3 regions of the Streptomyces sp. NPDC048191 genome follow, and region 2 is predicted to be linked to each of the others. Evidence: riboswitches for the same ligand, from Rfam matches in the RefSeq annotation. Region 2 holds a riboswitch; each other region holds the start of a gene.

Region 1 (6,636 bases), on a different contig from region 2:
CATGAAGATCAGGGCCGGGAGCAGCGGGGCCCGCCGGGCCCATGCCCCTCGGGATCGCCGTGGGGGTGCCGCCTGTTGGGCGGTCTGCCGTGCCCGGGTACGCCTGGTGAGCGAGTCAGTGAGGGTCATCGGTGTGTCTCCGCTGTGCTCCCGCCCCCGGTCCCGCGTGGGCGGGACCGGGCGGTCGGGAACGTCGGGTGGATCGGGCAGGGATCACTTGGCCGCGTACTTGGCGGCGACCTTCTCGGCGAGCGCCTGGCTGGACTTCAGTGCCTGATCGACACTGGTCTTGCCGGCGATGGCGGAGCTGATCTGCTGGGAGACCTGCGTGCCCAGGTCGGTGAACTCGGGGATGCCGACGAACTGGATACCGGGCGCGGGCCGGGGCTGCACACCAGGGTTCTGCGGGTCGGCGGCCTTCAACGCGTTCGCGGTGGCCCCTGCGAAGGCCGACGCCGCGGCGACGTACTGGGGGTTGGTGTAGGTGGAGCTCCGCTTGCCCGCCGGGACCCGGGACCAGCCGAGCTTCTTGCCCACCAGGTCCTCGTACTGCTTGCTGGACGCCCAGGAGATGAACTTCCAGGCGTCGTCCTGGTGCTTGCTCGCCTTCTGCAGGCCCCAGGCCCAGGTGTAGAGCCAGCCCGAGCTCTTGGTCTGGTCGACCGGCGCGGGAGCGTAGCCCATCTTCCCGGCCACCGGCGAGCCGCCGGCTTCGAGCGACCCGGCCGCGGAGGTCGCGTCGTACCACATGGCGACCTTGCCCTGCTCCATGTCATTGAGGCACTCGGCGAACCCGGACTGGGGAGCGCCCGCCTCACCGTGGGCTCGCACGAGGTCGACGTAGAACTTGGTCGCCTTGGTGAAGGCGGAGCTGTCGACCTGGGCCTTCCAGTCCTTGTCGAACCAGGTGCCGCCCATGGTGTTGACCACCGTGGTCAACGGGGCCATCACCTCGCCCCATCCCGGCAGACCACGCAGGCAGATGCCCTTCATCCCGGACTTGGCGCCGTCCGCCTTGGCGGCCAGGGCGGCCACCTGCCGCCAGGTGGGGTTGGCCGGCATGGTCAGCCCCTTCTCCTTGAAGACGTCCTTGCGGTACATCAGGAAGGACGACTCACCGTAGAACGGCTCGGCGTATATCTGGCCGGACGCGGTCAGCGACTGCTGCATGGCGGGCAGGATGTCGCTCTGGTCGAAGGCGGTGTCCTTCTTCGCATACGAGGTCAGCGGGGCGAGCCAGCCGTTCTTGGCGTAGATCGGTGTCTCGTAGTTGCTGATCGTCGCCACGTCGTACTGGCCGGCCTGGCTGGAGAAGTCCTGGGTGATCTTGTCACGGACGTCGTTCTCCGGCAGCACCGTGAAGTTGACCTTGATGCCGGTCTGCTTGGTGAAATTGGCCGCCGTGAGCTTCTGCAGGTCCGCCATCTGCGGGTTGTTCACCATCAGTACGTTGATGGAGTGCGAGCCGGAGCCGCCCCCCGCGCCGCCGGCGCCCGCGCATGCCGTGAGCAGCGCGCCGCACACGGCGAGCGCGCCGAGCGGCACAGCGCGCCGCAGAACAGTCGGTCTTGAAGTCATGATCGTCCCTTTCATGAAATGTCGGGTGTAGGCAACAAGGGGGAGGGGGTGAATATGGGCTCGGACATGCGGCGGGTGTTGCGGCTGCGTGGGCAGCGGGTGCCGTCGGGGCGGCTCCGGCGAAGTCGTCCCTGGCGGTGGGGGATTGCGGGCTGAGCGGGTCAGACCCGGTGGACGCGGGGTCCCATCAGTGAGTAGCGGTGTGCCTCGGCACTGGACAGCCCCATGTCGGTGACGATCGCCTCGAAGTCGCCCACGCCGGCGAAGCGGCAGAAGCTGCTCGCGCCGAACTTGCTGTGGTGCCCCATGAAGACGCGTCGGCGCGACACTGTCAGCGCCTTGGCCTTGACGTCGGCCACAACCGGATCGGGGGTGGTCAGGCCAAGCTCCCGGGAGATCCCGTTCGACCCGAGGAAGGCCAGGTCGATCACGAATCGCTCGAGCATGGCGCACGCCCATGAGCCCACCGTGGCCAGGGTCCGCGACCGGACCCGGCCTCCGAGGAGCAACACGGTGACGTGCGGAGAGTCCACGATCGCGGCTGCTGTGGACAGTGATGCGGTGACCACGGTCAGGGGCCTGTCGCCCGGGAGGAGCGCGGCGAGGAGCTGCGGGGTGTAGCCCTCGTCCACGAACACGGTCTCCGCGTCACCAAGGAGCTTGACCGCCTCCGCGGCGATGCGGCGATTGTCCTTGACGTGCAGGGCCTCTCGTTCGGGGAGGCCCGTCTCGAAGCCCGCGCCCTCCACGGGGTAGGCGCCGCCGTAGGTGCGGCGGAGCAGGCCCCTGCGTTCCAGGACGCTGAGGTCACGACGGATGGTCTCCGGCGCGACAGCCAGATCGACGGCCGTGGTGGTGACCTCGACACGCCCCTGGTGACGGGCGAGCGCGAGAATCCGGCTCTGACGCTCCTCGGCGTTCATCGCTCACCTCGCCTTCCATACCCGGTCCGGGCACGGCGCGCCCGGTCTTGCCGCACATTTATACCAATCGCCTTTTGCAGCAAACCCGCCCACAATGGGCCTGAAACCGCCCGATGATGCCTGGAGTGATTGAGTGAATCCCCAGGTCAGGGCGCCCGCAGTGAGTTTTGCCCGTTTGCCGGTGCCCGTGTGGGCCGCCTGCAGTGCCCGGTTCGGGCGGACGGCGAAGTGCGGCTGCCAATGATCACGGGCCCGGCAAGAGGTCCGCGAACCGCGAGGGCCCGCTCCGCACGACGTGTCCGCGGAGCGGGCCGGTGTTGGCGCCGCGTGTTCATCAGGCGCATATCGGCGAGTTGGAGACGGTGTCGGGTGGGCTCGTCCGAGGCGGGTGTTCCCAGTCCTGGGGACTGCGGAGGGGGAGAGCGGCCGGTGGCGTACGTACCGCTGCCGTCGGCCCGGGTCTGCAACGTGAGTCGACGGCGAACGCAGCACGTGCCCGGCAGCAGGGCACCGGCCGGCCAGGGCAGACTTCGGCGCGCAGGAGGCGGCGCCAAGCAGGGCCCGTACCCGCTGGGGCACCTCCCCGCCGGTGACAGCGGGGGCGGCGCGGCCGCCCCCCGGCGACGGCCGCCCGGTCGCCTGCCTGCGTGGCGGCCTCCTCATCCGGCCGGCGCTCCAGGACGAAGGCACCTGCTCCTGGGCAGCCGGCGCCGACTCCTGGCCGAGCCGTCGGGTGCTCCTCGGTCAGCCGGCGTCAGCGGTCCGGGCGTTCCAGCGGTCCTCGACCTTGGCGAGGCGCCAGTACGCGATGGCCATGGCCCAGACCACCACGAACAGGCCGACGATGACGTAGCCGACGTTGTCCAGGTTCAGGTCCGCGATCCAGCCGGTGACACCGTCGTCCAGGCCGAGCTTGTCGTGCAGCACGCCGACCAGCTCGATGGTGCCGACGAAGAAGGCCACCACGATCGACAGGCCGGTGATGGTGAGGTTGTAGAAGACCTTGCGGACGGGGTTGGAGAAGGCCCACTGGTAGGCGAAGTTCATGAAGGTGCCGTCGAGGGTGTCGAACAGGCTCATGCCGGCGGCGAAGAGCAGCGGCAGGCACACCACCGCGTACCAGGGCAGTCCGGCGGCGGCGCCGTTGCCGGCCAGGGCGAGGAGCAGCACCTCGGTGGTGGTGTCGAAGCCGATGCCGAAGAGGAAGCCGAGCGGGAACATCTGGCCGGGCCGGCGAATGGACTTGGTGAGCCGGCCGAGGAGACGGTTCATGAAGCCGCGCGACTCGAGGTGGGCCTGCAGCTCGGCCTCGTCGTAGCGGCCGACGCGCATCGCCCTGAAGACGCGCATGATTCCGAACAGCGCGACCAGATTGAGGGCGGCGATGAGATACAGGAAACTTCCGGAGACCGTGGTGCCCACGGTACCGAGGACTTGGTGGGTTCGCGAGCCGTCGTTCATCAGCGTGCCCGCGAGCTTGGCGCCGCCGGCGACCAGCACGGCCATGACGACCACCACGCTGGAGTGCCCGAGCGCGAACCAGAAGCCCACCGACACCGGACGCTGACCGTCGGCCATCAGCTTGCGGGTGGTGTTGTCGATCGCGGCGATGTGGTCGGCGTCGAACGCGTGCCGCATACCAAGGGTGTAGGCCGTGATGCCCAGCCCCACTCCGAACGCCTTGGAGCCGACCTCGTAGTGGTGCGGGACCACGAGCAGGAAGAGGATCCCGAAAGCCACGACGTGCAGAGCGACGATCACGCCCAGGAGGCCGGCCGTGCGGAGGGTGTCCTCACGGCGCCAGCGGAAGGAAGGGGCGTCGGTTTCGGGCACGCCTCGGGACACGGTCATACAGTCACGCTCCAGCACCTCGTGGATCAGTCTCGTGCTGTCGTGGCCGGTCTCCTGGCTGACGGGTCATCGTGCCCGCCCCTGCCTTCCCAGCCGTGAGGCCAGTGGCAATGCATGGGTGGGAACTCCCCGATCACAGTGGCGAGGGCCGCTCCGGACTGAGCCTTTGAGGGGCTGTCACCGGTCTTCCCGAACACCACGACCCGCCCACCCTAGAAGGCTGAAGACGGAGGCTGCAAGATTGCACAACTGATCAGGTGTCCGGCTGGAGCGCCGGCGACTGCGATGATGAGGGCATGCATCTCGTCCCCGCGGAACGTGCCGGGCAGCGGATCATCGACGACCATCGGGTCTGCGATGCCATCGCCGCTGTCGGCGCGCCCGAACGCGTGCGCGCTTGGGCCGACCGCTTCTCTCTGCTCTCCGATCCCGGGCGCCTGTCCCTGCTGCTGGCTCTCCATGAGGCGGGCGCCATCGCCGTCTCCGACCTGGCCGTCGCCACCGGCATGCGGGACACGGCCGTGTCCCAGGCCCTGCGCCTGTTGCGGACCGCCGGCATCGTCCAGGGCGAGAAGGATGGCCGAATCGTGCGCTACCGGCTCATCGACGGCCCGATCTCAGCTTTGCTGGAACACTGCGCGTCACGCGATACGAACGTCGGCAGCACGCCGTCAGGAGGAGCGAGTAGCACGGGAGGACAGTGAGGACCCGTAGCTGCGCGCAGTCGCGGCGAGCCGTCCGCAGGACCAACCGCGGCGGTTGCACACGAAGTCGGCCGAGCCCACGATCGGGCGCCGGCGCCAACTCGGCCGCCCCAGAGGCCGCTGTCCCAGGGGCTTGCAGCACACCGCTGCCCGGACCTGGAACAGGCGCTACGCCCTACAGGTCCGGGCAGGGTCCCGCGATGGGGTCAGCTGCCGTCTCCGGTGTCCGAGCCTCCGGTGTCCGAGCCTCCTGTGTCTGAGCCTCCGGTGTCCGAGCCCCCGGTGTCGGTTCCTCCGTTGTCCGTTGCGGCGGGTGCTCCGGTGTCCGTGCCTCCGTTGTCGGTTGCGGTGGGGGCCCCGGTGTCCGTCGCGGTGGGGGCTCCGTTGTCCGTTGCGGTGGGAGTTCCGTTGTCCGTTGCGGTGGGGGTTCCGGTCTCCGTCGCGGTGGGGGACCCGGTCTCCGTCGCGGTGGGCGAACCGGTCTCCGTCGCGGTGGGCGAACCGGTCTCCGTCGCGGTGGGCGAACCGGTCTCCGTCGCGGTGGGGCTCGGCTGTTGCGGCGTGGGGCCGGTCTCGGGCGGACTCGTGGCCGGCGCCGGTGATGTCTCGGTCGGACGGGGCAGTGACGGTACGACGATGATGGCCGGCGGGTTCTTCGGTATGGGAACCCGCACGAGGACGATCACGATGACGTCACGGCCGTTGTGGCGTGCGTGTCGCTTCTTGACCTCGTAGCAATGGATCGCCTTCGGTTCCTTGTGCGTCCGGTAGCACTTGATGACCTTGGCGCTGGGCGCGCGATCGGGTGCCTTCGTCGCCGCACCGGCGTCTGTTTCCGCCATGGCCCAGGCGCCCGCCACCAGGCAGGAGGTGGCCGTCACTGCGACACCGATTTTCCTGAGTTTGTTGTCCATTTTTCAAACTCCCGTTCGTGTTGGCTGCGGGGACACACGTGAGCGTCACTTCCGGTCCTCGGGAGATCCAGCGGCAACAAACCCAGCCAGGACGAGGACTCTTTTCCTGCGGACTCCGCGGTCGTCATCCCCCCAAGCGGGTGGTGTCACGGAATTCGGTTCCGGGTTTTGATTTCGAGGGTGGCGTCCAGCTTGCGGCCGTTGGCGCACTTCCCGCCCAGGGCATAGGAGGCCGGCGGGACGGAGTTCGGGATCCGCAGTGTGCCCTGGACGTCCTCCGGGTGGGTCTGGCCCCGGGACGTCAGACGCACCGTCCCGGCGTCGAGCACCTGGGCATAGACGATGGCCGAGCTGTTGCTGCCGCATTCCGAGCTGTTGAGGTTGACCGTACTGCCCGGATAGGCGGGGTTCGGTGTGACCTCCAGGAGGCCGAAGTCTCCTGCGTACGCGGTGGTGTTCGGGATGGCCAGTAGTGCCGTAGCCGCAGCCGCTGCTGCAGGGAAAAGGCGTGCCGTCCGCATCCCGTGCTCCTCTCGCGTGGCTGAGCCGGGGGGCCTGCCGCGCAGCCGGAGAGACCGGCCCCTGTCTCCAGCACACGTGTGGGAGCCGCAGTCCGCACATCCGGGGCTCGCGCTGCGTGTTGCCTCGAATACAGGGCAGGGCTCG
Region 2 (6,636 bases):
CAGCTCGTGCGCCCGGTAGAACAGCACGCCCACGGTCGGACGGCCGTCGACGAGAGGACGGTCGCCGTGGACGCCGTACTCCGGCATCTTCCGCGGCTCCTCGAAGCCCTCACCCGTCAGCAGCACGGTGTCCGACAGGAACCGGGACAGCTCCAGCAGGTTCGCGGGCCCGCCCTCGACCAGGTACCTCAGCGCCTCCGCGACCACACCGGCCGGCACCGACGACTCCGCCATCAGCTCGGCGTCGGGGACGGCCTCGCCGCCCAGCAGCACGGTCGGGACGCCGGCCGCCTTCAGCGCGGCCAGTCCCTCCTCCCAGGCGCGCTTGCCGCCCAGCAGCCGTACGACGGCGAGGTCGGTCCCGTCGAGCAGCCCCGGGAGTTCCCCCGCGACGTCCACCCGGGTCGGGTTGCCGATGCGGTAGTCCGCTCCGCAGGCCCGGGCCGCCAGCAGATCCGTGTCGGCGGTCGACAACAACAACACTGTGCTCATGCAGGTGCTCCCGGTGGGATGAAAGGCAGTCCTTGCGGCGCGCCCGACTCGATGAGCCGCCACAGCGCGTCCGTGTCCGCGTGCTGTTCGATCAGGTCGCCGAGCCGGTCGAGCTGCTCCTCGCGCAGCGCGGCGAAGGAGGTGTCCGGCGCGGGCACGAAGCGGCGGCCCGCGGCGGCGGCCACCTCGCGCAGGAAGGCCCGCCGGAAACCGTCCGACTCCAGTGAGCCGTGCCAGTGCGTGCCCCAGGTCCCCCCGACCCGGCAGCCGTCCAGGAAGGGCTCGCCACCGGTCACTTCGGCGACCCCGTGGTGGATCTCGTACCCCTCGACCCGTTCGCCGAGGGCCTCGCCGGACGGCCGGGTCAGGGTCTTCTCGCGGGCGAAGCGCACCCGCACCGGCAGCACACCGAGCCCGGGGACCGTACCGGCACGGGACTCGACCTCGTCCTCGATGCGCTCGCCGAGGATCTGGAAGCCACCGCAGATGCCGAGGACCGGGCGTCCTTCGGCGGCCCTGCGCACGAGGGCGTCCGCGAGCCCGCGCTCGCGCAGCCACCGCAGCGCCCGTACGGTCCCGCGTGTCCCCGGAACCACCACCAGGTCCGCGTCCGCCAGTTCCTCCGGCCGGTCCACGAACCGCACCACGACCCCCGGTTCGGCGGCCAGCGCGTCCACGTCCGTGAAGTTGGACATCAGGGGGATCGCGCACACGGCGACCCGCAGCACGTCCTCGCCGGCCGGCGGACTCACGGTCGACTCGCGGACCGTGCCGCGCAGCGAGTCCCTCTCCCACGCTCGGCTTCGCTCGCGCGGGGGGACCCCCATCCCGTCCTCCTCGTCGATGCCGAGCCCGTGCCGGAAGGGCAGCACGCCGTAGGTGGGCCGGCCGGTCAGGCCCTGGAGCATGTCCAACCCGGGCTCCAGCAGGCTGACATCGCCGCGGAACTTGTTCACCAGGAACCCGGCGACCAGTTCCTGGTCCTCGGGCGAGAGCAGGGCGACGGTGCCGAAGAAGGAGGCGAAGACGCCGCCGCGGTCGATGTCCCCGACCACCAGCACGGGCAGCCGCGCACGGCGCGCGATCCCCATGTTCACGATGTCGGTCCGCCGCAGATTGATCTCCGCGGGCGAGCCGGCCCCCTCACAGATCACCGCGTCATACGTGCCCCGCAACTCGGCCAGACAGTCCAGCACCGTGCCGAGGAGCTTCTGCTGCCGTCCCCCGTGGTACCCGCGCGCGCTCAGCTCGCCCACCGGCCTGCCCAGCAGCACCACCTGACTGCTCTGCTCGCCGCCCGGCTTGAGCAGCACCGGGTTCATCAGCGCGGTCGGCTCGATCCGGCAGGCCTGGGCCTGCATGGCCTGCGCCCGCCCGATCTCCGCGCCTTCGCGGGTCACGAACGAATTGAGCGACATGTTCTGCGCCTTGAACGGCGCGACCTTCACGCCCTGGCGCACCAGCCACCGGCAGATCCCGGCCGTCACGACGCTCTTGCCGGCGTCGGAGGTGGTGCCGGCGACGAGGAGACCCCCGCTCACTTCCCACGTCCCTTCACGAGTCGGCGCGCGGCGAGGGTGACGCCGAGCGCGAGCAGGCCGACGCGGCGGGAGAGCCGTACGGCCCGGGCGATGTCGGTGACCTGAACGGCGCGGCCCGCCTCCCCGTTGAGCACGGGGCGGTGCTCGACCCGGCCGCCGTACGACAGCGTGCCGCCCAGCCGCACCCCCAGCGCCCCCGCGAACGACGCTTCGACGGGGCCCGCGTTGGGGCTCGGGTGCCTGCGGGCGTCGGCCCGCCAGGCACGCAGGGCACCGCGCGGGTCGGGTCCGGCAGCCGCGGCGAGCACGGCGGTCAGCCGGGCCCCCGGCCAGCCGGCCACGTCGTCGAGCCGGGCGGAGGCCCAGCCGTAGCGCACGTAGCGGGGCGATTTGTGACCCACCATCGCGTCCAGGGTGTTGACCGCGCGGAAGCCGACCAGCCCCGGCACCCCGGCCACCGCGCCCCACACCAGCGCGCCCACGACGGCGTCGGAGGTGTTCTCGGCGACCGACTCGACCACGGCCCGGGCGATCCCGTCCGCGTCCAGGGCCTGCGGGTCCCGGCCGCACAGATGCGGCAGCCGCGCCCGCGCCGCCGCGACGTCCCCGGCCTGCAGCGCACGCCCGACCGCACGCGCCTCGCGGGCGAGCGACGTACCGCCGACGACCGCCCAGGTGGCGGCGGCGGTCAGCGCGGCGGAGGCGGTGGGGGAGGGGCGTACGGCGCGCGCGGCCAGGGTGCCGAGTGCGACGGCGCCACCGGCGCACACCACCGTGTGCAGGGCGCCCCAGCCGCGGTGGTCGCGCCACAACGCGCGGTCCACGGCGGCGGCCGCACGCCCGAACGCGGCGACCGGATGCCCGCGGCGGGGATCGCCGAGGAGCAGGTCGCCGAGAAGGCCGGCGGCGGCGCCGTACGCATAAGTGCGAGCGGCACCCATCGGCTCAGCCGGCCGTGAGTACAGCAGCGGGCCTGGTAGGGGTCCTTCGGCAGCCGGGCATGGCGATCGGTGTCCTCACTCAGGGTGTCCGCGCCCTGGTTCGACGAGATTCGGCGGTGAGAGTTCCTGGCTCCCGGGGGTTCTTCCCCGGTGACAGTGGCGGGACCGCGCCGGATTCACACCGGCTTCCTCTCCTGTCGCCGTACATGGCCTGGGCAGTCCACCATGCACCCGGAACGGCCGTCAACTTGCCGTTGACCTGCGGGGGGAGAGTGTGCCGATCCCCACATCGTGGGGGACGTCCGTGACGTCAGGGCACGCCTGAAGGCTCCCCTCCGTCACGCGTGGAGGGGAGCCTTCGCGGTGCCTGCTGTCCGGTGCTCCGTCAGGCCTTGGCGACGATCAGGTAGATGCCGTACGCCACCGCCGCCGCGCACGCGGCGAAGCAGACGTAGGCGCCGGTCACGGCGAGTGCCGCGGAGTTGCCCTGGGCCGCCGCCTTCTCGCGCCGGGCCAGTCCGTTGACGCCCAGGGTGAACAGGGTCACCAGGGCCACGGTGAACACGAGGCTGACGCCGAAGACGGAGCCGATGGCCGACCAGTCGATCTTCATGGGGATGCTTCCTTGGGAACCGGAGGTGGCCGGGGTCAGACGGTGGCGGCCGGCGGGACGGCCTCGGGCGCGGATTCGGGGACGGCCGGGGAGGCGATCGTGGCCGTCAGGTCCTCCGTGATCGGACCGGCGGGGGGCGGGGTCACCGCGGCGATGGCGGTGGTGACCACGCCGGCCGGCTCCGCGGGGCCGTCGACGACGTTGGTGTGGTCGACGACCTCACGGCGGGAGATCTTCCAGATCGTGGCGCTCGCGGCGACGAGGAAGACGGCGACCACGGCGGTGCCCCAGTCCCCGAGTTCCGTGACGGACTCGGCGCCCGCGCCGACCAGCGCGGCGGCCGGGAGGGTGAGCACCCAGGCGACGGCCATCCGGGTCGCGGTGGACCAGCGGACCACCCCGCCCTTGCGGCCGACGCCGGCGCCCATCACCGAGCCGGAGACGACGTGCGTGGTGGACAGGGAGAAGCCCAGGTGGGAGGAGGCGAGGATGGCGGTCGCGGCGCTGGTCTGGGCGGCGAAGCCCTGGCGCGGCTCCAGCTCGGTCAGGCCCTTGCCCATGGTGCGGATGATGCGCCAGCCGCCGATGTAGGTGCCGAGCGCGATGGCCAGGCCGGCGGAGAGGATCACCCAGGTGGGAGGGTTCGAGCCCGGCGCGATGGCGCCGCCCGCGATCAGCGCGAGGGTGATGACGCCCATCGTCTTCTGGGCGTCGTTGGTGCCGTGGGCGAGGGAGACCAGGCCGGCGGAGGCGATCTGGCCGGCGCGGTAGCCCTTGCGGGTGGCCTCGCCCTCGGCCTTGCCGCCGATGCCGTAGGAGAACCGGGTGGCCAGCAGCGAGGCGAGGCCCGCCACCACCGGCGCGGCGATCGCCGGGAGGATGACCTTGGTGACCAGTACGTCACCGTGCACGGCGCCGAAACCGGCGGAGGCGACGGCGGCGCCGATCAGGCCGCCCATCAGGGCGTGCGAGGAACTGGACGGCAGGCCCACCAGCCAGGTCAGCAGGTTCCAGAGGATCGCGCCGACCAGGGCGGCGAAGATGACCTCGGGACGGATGCCGGTCTCGTCGACGAGACCCTTGGAGATCGTGTTCGCGACCTCGACGGAGAGGAACGCGCCCACCAGATTGAGGCCGGCGGACATGGCCACCGCGATCTTGGGCTTCAGGGCGCCGGTGGAGATGGTGGTGGCCATCGCGTTGGCGGTGTCGTGGAAACCGTTCGTGAAATCGAACGCGAGAGCGGTTACGACCACTATCGCGAGGATCAGCGAGAAGCTTTCCATTTACCCAGGCAATCGTTCGAGCGTCATTGGCTGGTCGAACGTAGGCAACCTGGGTGAACGGAAGATGAACTGAGTCGGACCTCGGGGTGTCATTAGGGAGGGGGTGGGGTTCCGCTTCGCTCCGCCACCCCAGGCGCCCCTTGGCTACCGGCCCCGCGCGAAGACCCTCAGCCGGCTCACGGACCCGTCGAAGAGATTCTGGTCACCCGGGAAGCGGCCCTTGGTGCCGTACTGCCAGAAGGTCCAGTACCGCCAGCCGCCCGGCAGCGTCCCCGGCCGCGCACTGTGCCGGGCGATCCACAGGGCGTGACTCTTCGAGAACGCGCGGCTGTTGCCGGTGCACAGCTTCCACCACTGGGCCGTCGTGTAGATCACCGGGCGGCGGCCGGTCTCCCGCTTGATCTCGTCGCTGAACGACCGGATCCAGCGGACCATCCGCTTCCTGCCCAGTCCGTAGCACTTGTGCTTCTTGCTGTAGGGGTTGTATTCGATGTCGAGCGCGGGCGGCAGCGTCCAGCCGTCCGCCCGCCAGGCGCCGCCGTGCCGCACCAGGTACGCGGCCTGCCGGGCGCCGGAGGACTTGTCCGGCCGGGCGAAGTGGTACGCGCCCCGGATCAGGCCAGCCTTCCGCGCGCCGCCGTACTGCTGGGAGAAGTAGGGGTTGCGGTAGTTCGTGGACTCGGTCGCCTTGACGTAGACGAACCGTGCGCCCCTGGACCGGGCGGCCTGCCAGTCGACGCGCTTCTGGTGGGAGGACACGTCGTGCCCCCGGGGCAGGCCCGAGGCCAGTGCCGGAGGCCCGGCCGCCACGGTCGCGGTGCACGCCAGGGCGAGCGCCGCGGTGGCCGTCGCGAGGACACCGGCGCGACGGCGGCGAAGAGTGCGTTCACGGGCCATGTGTCTCCCCTGGTGGGCGGACGCGGGAGCGCCCGGCGGGCAAGAGGGACCATTGAAGGTCCGGCGATCACCGAACCGGCGCACATTTGCCGCGATCACCCCGACTTCCGCTCGTTCGGGGGTACGCACTTTCGGCCGACGGCGACCGCCCGCCCCCCTCCCCGTGGGCACGGCTGGCAGGATCGCGGCATGGCTGAACAGCGGCGGGACGCGGAACTGGAACGGATCTGGACGGAACTGGTCGCGACGGCGCGGCGGACCGTGGCCGACGGGCTGGTCGTCGGCACCTCGGGCAACGTCTCGGCGCGCGTCGGCGACCTCGTGCTGGTCACCCCGTCGGGCGTGCCGTACGACCGGCTCACCCCGGACGACCTCACCGGCGTCGACCTCACCGGACGCCAGGTGCTCGGCACGCTGGTGCCGACCAGCGAGCTGCCCATGCACCTCGCCGTCTACCGCACCACCGACGCCCGCGCGGTCGTCCACACCCACGCCGTGCACGCGACGGCGGTCTCCACGCTCGTGCCCGAACTGCCGCTGGTCCACTACATGGCCGCCGCCCTCGGCGGTCCCGTCCGTGTCGCCCCCTACGCCACGTACGGCACCGACGAGCTGGCCGAGAACATGCTCCGCGCCCTGGCCGGCCGCTCCGGCTGCCTCCTGCAGAACCACGGCACGGTCACCCACGGCGCCAGCCTCGACCAGGCCTACGACCGCACCGCCCAGCTGGAGTGGATGTGCCGCCTGTGGCTCACGGCGTCCTCCGTGCCGGGCCTGACCGCGTCCCTGCTGAGCGAGGCACAACTGGCCGAGGTCGGGGCACGTTTGAAGGAGTACGGCCAACGGAGGTGACCCCGTGCTGCCCA
Region 3 (6,636 bases), on a different contig from region 2:
TGGTGCTGCTGGCCACCGGCGAGGGCAAGGCGGACGCGGTCGCGGCGACCGTCGAGGGCCCGGTCGCGGCCGTCTGCCCGGCCTCCGCGCTCCAGCTGCACCCGCACGCCACGGTGGTCGTCGACGAGGCGGCGGCGTCCAAGCTGAAGCTGGCGGACTACTTCCGCCACACCTACGCGGGCAAGCCGGACTGGCAGGGGATCTGACCGTCCCCGGCCGGGGTCCGGCAGGAGCTCCCCGTCGGACCCCGCCCACCCGATGGACTAGACCAACACGGGGTGCGACGGTATATAGAGGAGATCACGGAGCGTGCGGGTGGACTCCTGACCCACGAAGCCGTGCCACGATGTGAACCGTGGCCGATGCCAGGTCGGTCGCTTTCGGCATCCGGAGCCGGGAAGGCAGAACATGAGCACCGACGTCAGCAGTGCGGAGAACGAGGCCGGGACGACCGTCCGTACGGCGCGCGTGCCCAAGTACTACCGCCTGAAGAAGCACCTGCTCGACATGACGGAGACCCAGGCGCCGGGCACCCCCGTCCCGCCCGAGCGCACGCTGGCCGCCGAGTTCGACACCTCCCGCACCACCGTCCGCCAGGCCCTGCAGGAGCTGGTCGTGGAGGGCCGGCTGGAGCGCATCCAGGGCAAGGGCACCTTCGTCGCCAAGCCCAAGGTCTCCCAGGCGCTGCAGCTCACCTCCTACACCGAGGACATGCGCGCCCAGGGCCTGGAGCCGACCTCGCAACTGCTGGACGTCGGCTACATCACCGCCGACGACCGGCTCGCCGGGCTCCTCGACATCACCGCCGGCGGACGCGTGCTGCGCATCGAGCGGCTGCGCATGGCCAACGGCGAGCCGATGGCCATCGAGACCACGCACCTCAGCGCCAAGCGCTTCCCGGCCCTGCGCCGCTCCCTGGTCAAGTACACGTCCCTCTACACCGCCCTGGCCGAGGTCTACGACGTCCACCTCGCCGAGGCCGAGGAGACCATCGAGACCTCGCTGGCCACCCCGCGCGAGGCCGGCCTGCTCGGCACCGACGTGGGCCTGCCGATGCTGATGCTCTCCCGCCACTCCCTGGACCGCGAGGGCAAGCCGGTGGAGTGGGTGCGGTCGGTCTACCGCGGTGACCGCTACAAGTTCGTGGCCCGCCTCAAGCGCCCCGCGGAGTAGGCCGGGTGGGACCTGTGGACGTTCGCTGAATCGATATACCGATATACGAACGAGGTCTTCCGCTCTCGCGACACCGTCACCTAGATTGCCTGCGCATTACACAGGTGATCAGCGAGGGGACGGAGAGCCGTGACATGTCCAGTACGCCTGAAGTGAGACCACCGGTGGTCACGCCGGTGCGCGTGATCATCGCCCTGTGTCTCGTCGCGCCGTTCGTGGCGATGCTCTGGGTCGGCTCCTACGCCAAGGCGGACCCCGCCTTCATCGGGATCCCGTTCTTCTACTGGTACCAGATGCTCTGGGTGCTGATTTCCACGGCGCTCACCATCACCGCGTACAAGCTGTGGCAGCGCGACCAGCGTGCCCGCACCGCCCAGCAGGGCGGTGAGGCGAAGTGAAGAACGGCGTCAACGGCGTCGCGCTCGGCGTCTTCATCTTCTTCTTCCTGGCCGTCACGGTCATGGGCTTCCTCGCCGCACGCTGGCGCAGGGCCGAGAACGAGCACTCCCTGGACGAATGGGGCCTGGGCGGGCGGTCCTTCGGCACCTGGGTCACCTGGTTCCTGCTCGGCGGCGACCTGTACACGGCGTACACCTTCGTCGCCGTGCCTGCGGCGATCTACGCGGCGGGCGCGTCCGGCTTCTTCGCGGTGCCGTACACGATCCTGGTCTACCCGCTGATCTTCACCTTCCTGCCCCGCCTGTGGTCGGTCTCGCACCGCCACGGGTACGTCACCACCTCCGACTTCGTCCGCGGCCGCTTCGGCTCCAGGGGCCTGTCGCTGGCGGTGGCGCTGACCGGCATCCTGGCGACGATGCCCTACATCGCGCTCCAGCTGGTCGGCATCCAGGCGGTGCTGGACGTGATGGGCGTCGGCGGCGGCGACAACACCAACTGGTTCGTGAAGGACCTGCCGCTGCTGATCGCCTTCGGCGTGCTGGCGGCCTACACCTACTCCTCCGGGCTGCGGGCCCCCGCCCTGATCGCCTTCGTCAAGGACGCGCTGATCTACATCGTCATCGCGGTGGCGATCATCTACATCCCGATCAAGCTGGGCGGCTTCGACGACGTCTTCGCCAAGGCGGGCCACGCGTTCAGCCAGGTCAACCCGGCGACGGGCAAGCCGCGCGGCGCGCTCGTGCCGCCCGAGGCGGGCCAGTGGACGTACGCCACCCTGGCCCTGGGCTCCGCGCTGGCGCTCTTCATGTACCCGCACTCGATCACCGCGACGCTCTCCTCCAAGAGCCGTGAGGTGATCCGCCGCAACACCACGATCCTGCCGCTGTACTCCCTGATGCTGGGGCTGCTGGCCCTGCTGGGCTTCATGGCGATCGCGGCCGGGGTCAAGGTCACCAACGGGCAGCTGGCGATCCCGCAGCTGTTCGAGGACATGTTCCCGGACTGGTTCGCGGGCGTGGCCTTCGCGGCGATCGGCATCGGCGCGCTGGTGCCGGCGGCGATCATGTCGATCGCGGCGGCGAACCTCTTCACCCGCAACATCTACCGGGACTTCATCAAGCCGGACGCCACACCGAAGCAGGAGGCCCAGGTCTCCAAGATCGTCTCGCTGCTGGTGAAGGTCGGCGCGCTGGTCTTCGTCCTCACCATGGACAAGACGGTCGCCATCAACTTCCAGCTGCTGGGCGGCATCTGGATCCTGCAGACCTTCCCGGCGCTGGTCGGCGGCCTGTTCACCCGCTGGTTCCACCGCTGGGCCCTGCTCGCGGGCTGGGCGGTCGGCATGGTGTACGGCACGTTCGCCGCGTACGGCGTCGCCTCCCCGACCCAGAAGCACTTCGGCGGCTCGGCGAAGGAGATCCCGGGCATCGGCGAGATCGGCTACATCGGCCTCACGGCGTTCGTGCTGAACGTCGTGGTCACCGTGGTCCTGACCTTCGTCCTGAAGGCGCTGAAGGCCCCCGAGGGCCTCGACGAGACCAGGCCGGACGACTACACGGCGGACGCGGGCGACCCGGGGGTCCAGGTGGAGCTTCCGCCTGCGACGGCCGGCGCCGGTCACTAGGCAGCCGTCGTACGACGGGCCGCCGGGGAAAATCCGGCGGCCCGTCGTCGTACCCCTCCGGCAGACTCGGTGCCATGGACATCGTGATCCGGCCCGCGCACCCCGGCCAGTACGAAACCCTCGGTGAGATCACCGCCCAGGCCTACCTCCAGGACGGCCTCCTGGACTTCGGCGAGAGCGACCGGTACCTCGGCGAGCTGCGAGACGTGGCCAAGAGAGCCGCCGCGGCCGACGTGCTCGTGGCCATGCGGAACGACACCCTCCTCGGCGGCGTCACCTTCGTCCCGTCCCCCGGCCCCATGGCCGACATCGCCCGCCCCCGTGAGGCCGAGATCCGCATGCTGGCCGTGGCCGGCGCCGCGCGCGGCCAGGGCGCCGGTGAGGCCCTCGTGCGGGCCTGCGTCGACCGGGCGCGAGCCACCGAGGGCTGCCGGGCCGTCGTCCTGTCCACCCAGCGCACGATGCACGCCGCCCACCGCATCTACGAACGGCTGGGTTTCGTTCGCACACCCGAGCGGGACTGGAATCCGCTGCCCGAGCTGGACCACATCACTCTGCTCACCTACGAGTTGACACTCTGACACCGCCACGACACAACATCTGGGGGTGACACGACAGCCCGGCACTAGATGTATGCTCGACCTCGCTGTCGCCGCAGGGGAATCCGGTGCGAATCCGGAACTGTCCCGCAACGGTGTACTTGCGCGTGTTCGCGCGCCTGTGTCAGTCCGAGGACCTGCCGGCAGCACGCGCCCGGCCGTCCGGCCCGGGTGCCTTCCGACGTCCGGGCCTCGTGGGGTGGGCCGGTGGACGCGACGCCGTGTGCGCTCGTGGCTGCCCCCTGCCCTCCGCAAGGCCCCCGTGCCGAGCGAGGGAGAGCCCCACGTGACCATCGCGCCAGCAGATCCGGCTTCAGCCAGCGGCCTGGAGACCGACGGTCCCGGTGCCGCGCTGCTGCGGACCCTGACCGAGCTGACCGCCGACCTCCCCGACGCCGACCCCGGCCGGGTCGCCGCCGCCGCGCTGCGCGGCCGGTCCGCTCGGGCCGACGAGGCGGAGTTGCGCGAGCTGGCCACGGAGGCCGCCGCCGGACTCATCTCCGACGACCCCGCCTACTCCCGGCTCGCCGCCCGGCTGCTGACCGTCTCCATCCGCGCCGAGGCCGCCTCGCAGGGCGTGACGTCCTTCACCGAGTCCGTGGCCGTCGGGCACCGCGAGGGGCTCATCGCGGACCGGACCGCCGAGTTCGCGCGGCTGCACGCCGAGCGGCTCGACGCGCTGATCGACCGGCGGGCCGACGACCGCTTCGGCTACTTCGGCCTGCGCACCCTGCACAGCCGCTACCTGCTGCGGCACCCCATCACCCGCAGGGTCATCGAGACGCCCCAGCACTTCATGCTGCGCGTGGCGAGCGGCCTGGCCGAGGACGACACGACCAGGTCGGCCGACGAAGTCGCCGCGCTCTACGGGCTGATGAGCCGCCTGGACTACCTCCCCTCCTCCCCCACCCTCTTCAACTCCGGCACGCGGCACCCCCAGATGTCGTCCTGCTACCTCCTCGACTCCCCGCTGGACGAGCTGGACTCCATCTACGACCGCTACCACCAGGTCGCCCGGCTCTCCAAGCACGCCGGTGGCATCGGTCTGTCGTACTCCCGCATCCGCAGCCGCGGTTCGCTGATCCGGGGCACGAACGGGCACTCCAACGGCATCGTCCCGTTCCTGAAGACCCTGGACGCCTCGGTGGCGGCCGTGAACCAGGGCGGCCGGCGCAAGGGTGCCGCGGCCGTCTACCTGGAGACCTGGCACTCCGACGTCGAGGAGTTCCTGGAGCTGCGGGACAACACCGGTGAGGACGCCCGCCGCACGCACAACCTGAACCTCGCGCACTGGGTCCCGGACGAGTTCATGCGCCGGGTCAACGCCGACGAGCAGTGGTCGCTGTTCTCCCCGGCGGACGTGCCGGAACTGGTGGACCTGTGGGGCGCGGAGTTCGACGCCGCCTACCGCAAGGCCGAGGCGGCGGGTCTGGCGAGGAAGTCCATGCCGGCCCGTGAGCTGTACGGCCGGATGATGCGCACCCTCGCGCAGACCGGCAACGGCTGGATGACCTTCAAGGACGCCGCCAACCGCACCGCCAACCAGACGGCCCTGCCGGGCCACGTGGTCCACTCCTCCAACCTCTGCACGGAGATCCTGGAGGTCACGGACGACGGGGAGACGGCGGTCTGCAACCTCGGTTCGGTGAACCTCGGTGCCTTCGTGGCCGACGGGGACATCGACTGGCAGCGGCTGGACGAGACCGTCCGCACCGCCGTCACCTTCCTCGACCGTGTCGTGGACATCAACTTCTACCCGACCGAGCAGGCGGGACGGTCGAACGCCAAGTGGCGTCCCGTCGGCCTCGGCGCGATGGGTCTTCAGGACGTCTTCTTCAAGCTGCGTCTGCCCTTCGACTCGCCGGAGGCGGAGGCCCTGTCCACGCGGATCGCCGAGCGGATCATGCTCGCCGCGTACGAGGCCTCCGCCGACCTCGCCGAGCGCAACGGCCCGCTGCCGGCCTGGGAGAAGACCCGTACGGCCCAGGGTGTGCTGCACCCCGACCACTACGGCGTCGAGCCGGCCTGGCCGGAGCGCTGGGCCGCCCTGCGGTCGCGCATCGCGTCCGTCGGCATGCGCAACTCGCTGCTGCTCGCGATCGCCCCGACGGCCACCATCGCCTCCATCGCGGGCGTGTACGAGTGCATCGAGCCGCAGGTCTCCAACCTGTTCAAGCGCGAGACGCTCTCCGGCGAGTTCCTGCAGGTCAACTCCTACCTGGTGCAGGACCTGAAGAACCTCGGCGTGTGGGACGCGCGGACCCGGGAGGCGCTGCGCGAGTCCAACGGCTCGGTGCAGGACTTCGCCTGGATCCCGGCCGACGTACGGGCGCTGTACCGCACGGCGTGGGAGATCCCGCAGCGCGGCCTGATCGACATGGCCGCGGCGCGCACCCCGTTCCTGGACCAGGCGCAGTCCCTCAACCTCTTCATGGAGACGCCGACCATCGGCAAGCTCTCCTCGATGTACGCGTACGCCTGGAAGTCGGGCCTGAAGACGACGTACTACCTGCGCTCGCGCCCGGCGACCCGCATCGCCCGCGCCGCCCAGGCGCAGACACCTTCCGCCATCCCCGTCCAGCAGGCCGCCGACCCCGACGCGGTCGCCTGCTCCCTGGAAAACCCCGAGTCCTGCGAGGCCTGCCAGTAATTCCCACCCGCCACCCGACCACCACCCCTGGAGGACGGCGCTTCGCGCCGACTGTGATGACTGCCAAGAACCTGCTCGACCCGGGCTTCGAGCTGACTCTGCGCCCCATGCGCTACCCGGACTTCTACGAGCGCTACCGGGACGCGATCAAGAACACCTGGACCGTGGAGGAGGTCGACCTCCACTCGGAC

What was found. Region 2 has a riboswitch for cobalamin ahead of AB0D93_RS03290 (cobalamin biosynthesis protein). Riboswitches for the same ligand answer to the same signal wherever they lie in the genome.
Region 1: another riboswitch for cobalamin. It lies ahead of AB0D93_RS39620 (HoxN/HupN/NixA family nickel/cobalt transporter); the one in region 2 lies ahead of AB0D93_RS03290 (cobalamin biosynthesis protein).
Region 3: another riboswitch for cobalamin. It lies ahead of AB0D93_RS14625 (ribonucleoside-diphosphate reductase subunit alpha); the one in region 2 lies ahead of AB0D93_RS03290 (cobalamin biosynthesis protein).

What each region holds. Positions count from the first base shown of each region.
Region 1 is NZ_JBEZMO010000049.1:22,690-29,325, reverse strand. Features, by position in the region: gene AB0D93_RS39635 (sugar ABC transporter permease) at 1-129, opposite strand, end outside; gene AB0D93_RS39630 (sugar ABC transporter substrate-binding protein) at 214-1,578, opposite strand; gene AB0D93_RS39625 (DeoR/GlpR family DNA-binding transcription regulator) at 1,740-2,501, opposite strand; gene AB0D93_RS39620 (HoxN/HupN/NixA family nickel/cobalt transporter) at 3,246-4,352, opposite strand; cobalamin riboswitch at 4,379-4,568, opposite strand; gene AB0D93_RS39615 (metalloregulator ArsR/SmtB family transcription factor) at 4,649-5,056, shown strand; gene AB0D93_RS39610 (hypothetical protein) at 5,263-5,970, opposite strand; gene AB0D93_RS39605 (hypothetical protein) at 6,117-6,491, opposite strand.
Region 2 is NZ_JBEZMO010000002.1:58,843-65,478, reverse strand. Features, by position in the region: gene cobN (cobaltochelatase subunit CobN) at 1-492, opposite strand, end outside; gene AB0D93_RS03295 (cobyric acid synthase) at 489-2,033, opposite strand; gene AB0D93_RS03290 (cobalamin biosynthesis protein) at 2,030-2,974, opposite strand; cobalamin riboswitch at 3,072-3,214, opposite strand; gene AB0D93_RS03285 (hypothetical protein) at 3,360-3,587, opposite strand; gene AB0D93_RS03280 (inorganic phosphate transporter) at 3,623-4,873, opposite strand; gene AB0D93_RS03275 (lysozyme) at 5,018-5,770, opposite strand; gene AB0D93_RS03270 (class II aldolase/adducin family protein) at 5,960-6,622, shown strand.
Region 3 is NZ_JBEZMO010000007.1:169,211-175,846, reverse strand. Features, by position in the region: gene nagB (glucosamine-6-phosphate deaminase) at 1-206, shown strand, start outside; gene AB0D93_RS14645 (GntR family transcriptional regulator) at 409-1,173, shown strand; gene AB0D93_RS14640 (DUF3311 domain-containing protein) at 1,308-1,571, shown strand; gene mctP (monocarboxylate uptake permease MctP) at 1,568-3,196, shown strand; gene AB0D93_RS14630 (GNAT family N-acetyltransferase) at 3,271-3,777, shown strand; cobalamin riboswitch at 3,813-3,955, shown strand; gene AB0D93_RS14625 (ribonucleoside-diphosphate reductase subunit alpha) at 4,082-6,445, shown strand; gene AB0D93_RS14620 (ribonucleotide-diphosphate reductase subunit beta) at 6,502-6,636, shown strand, end outside.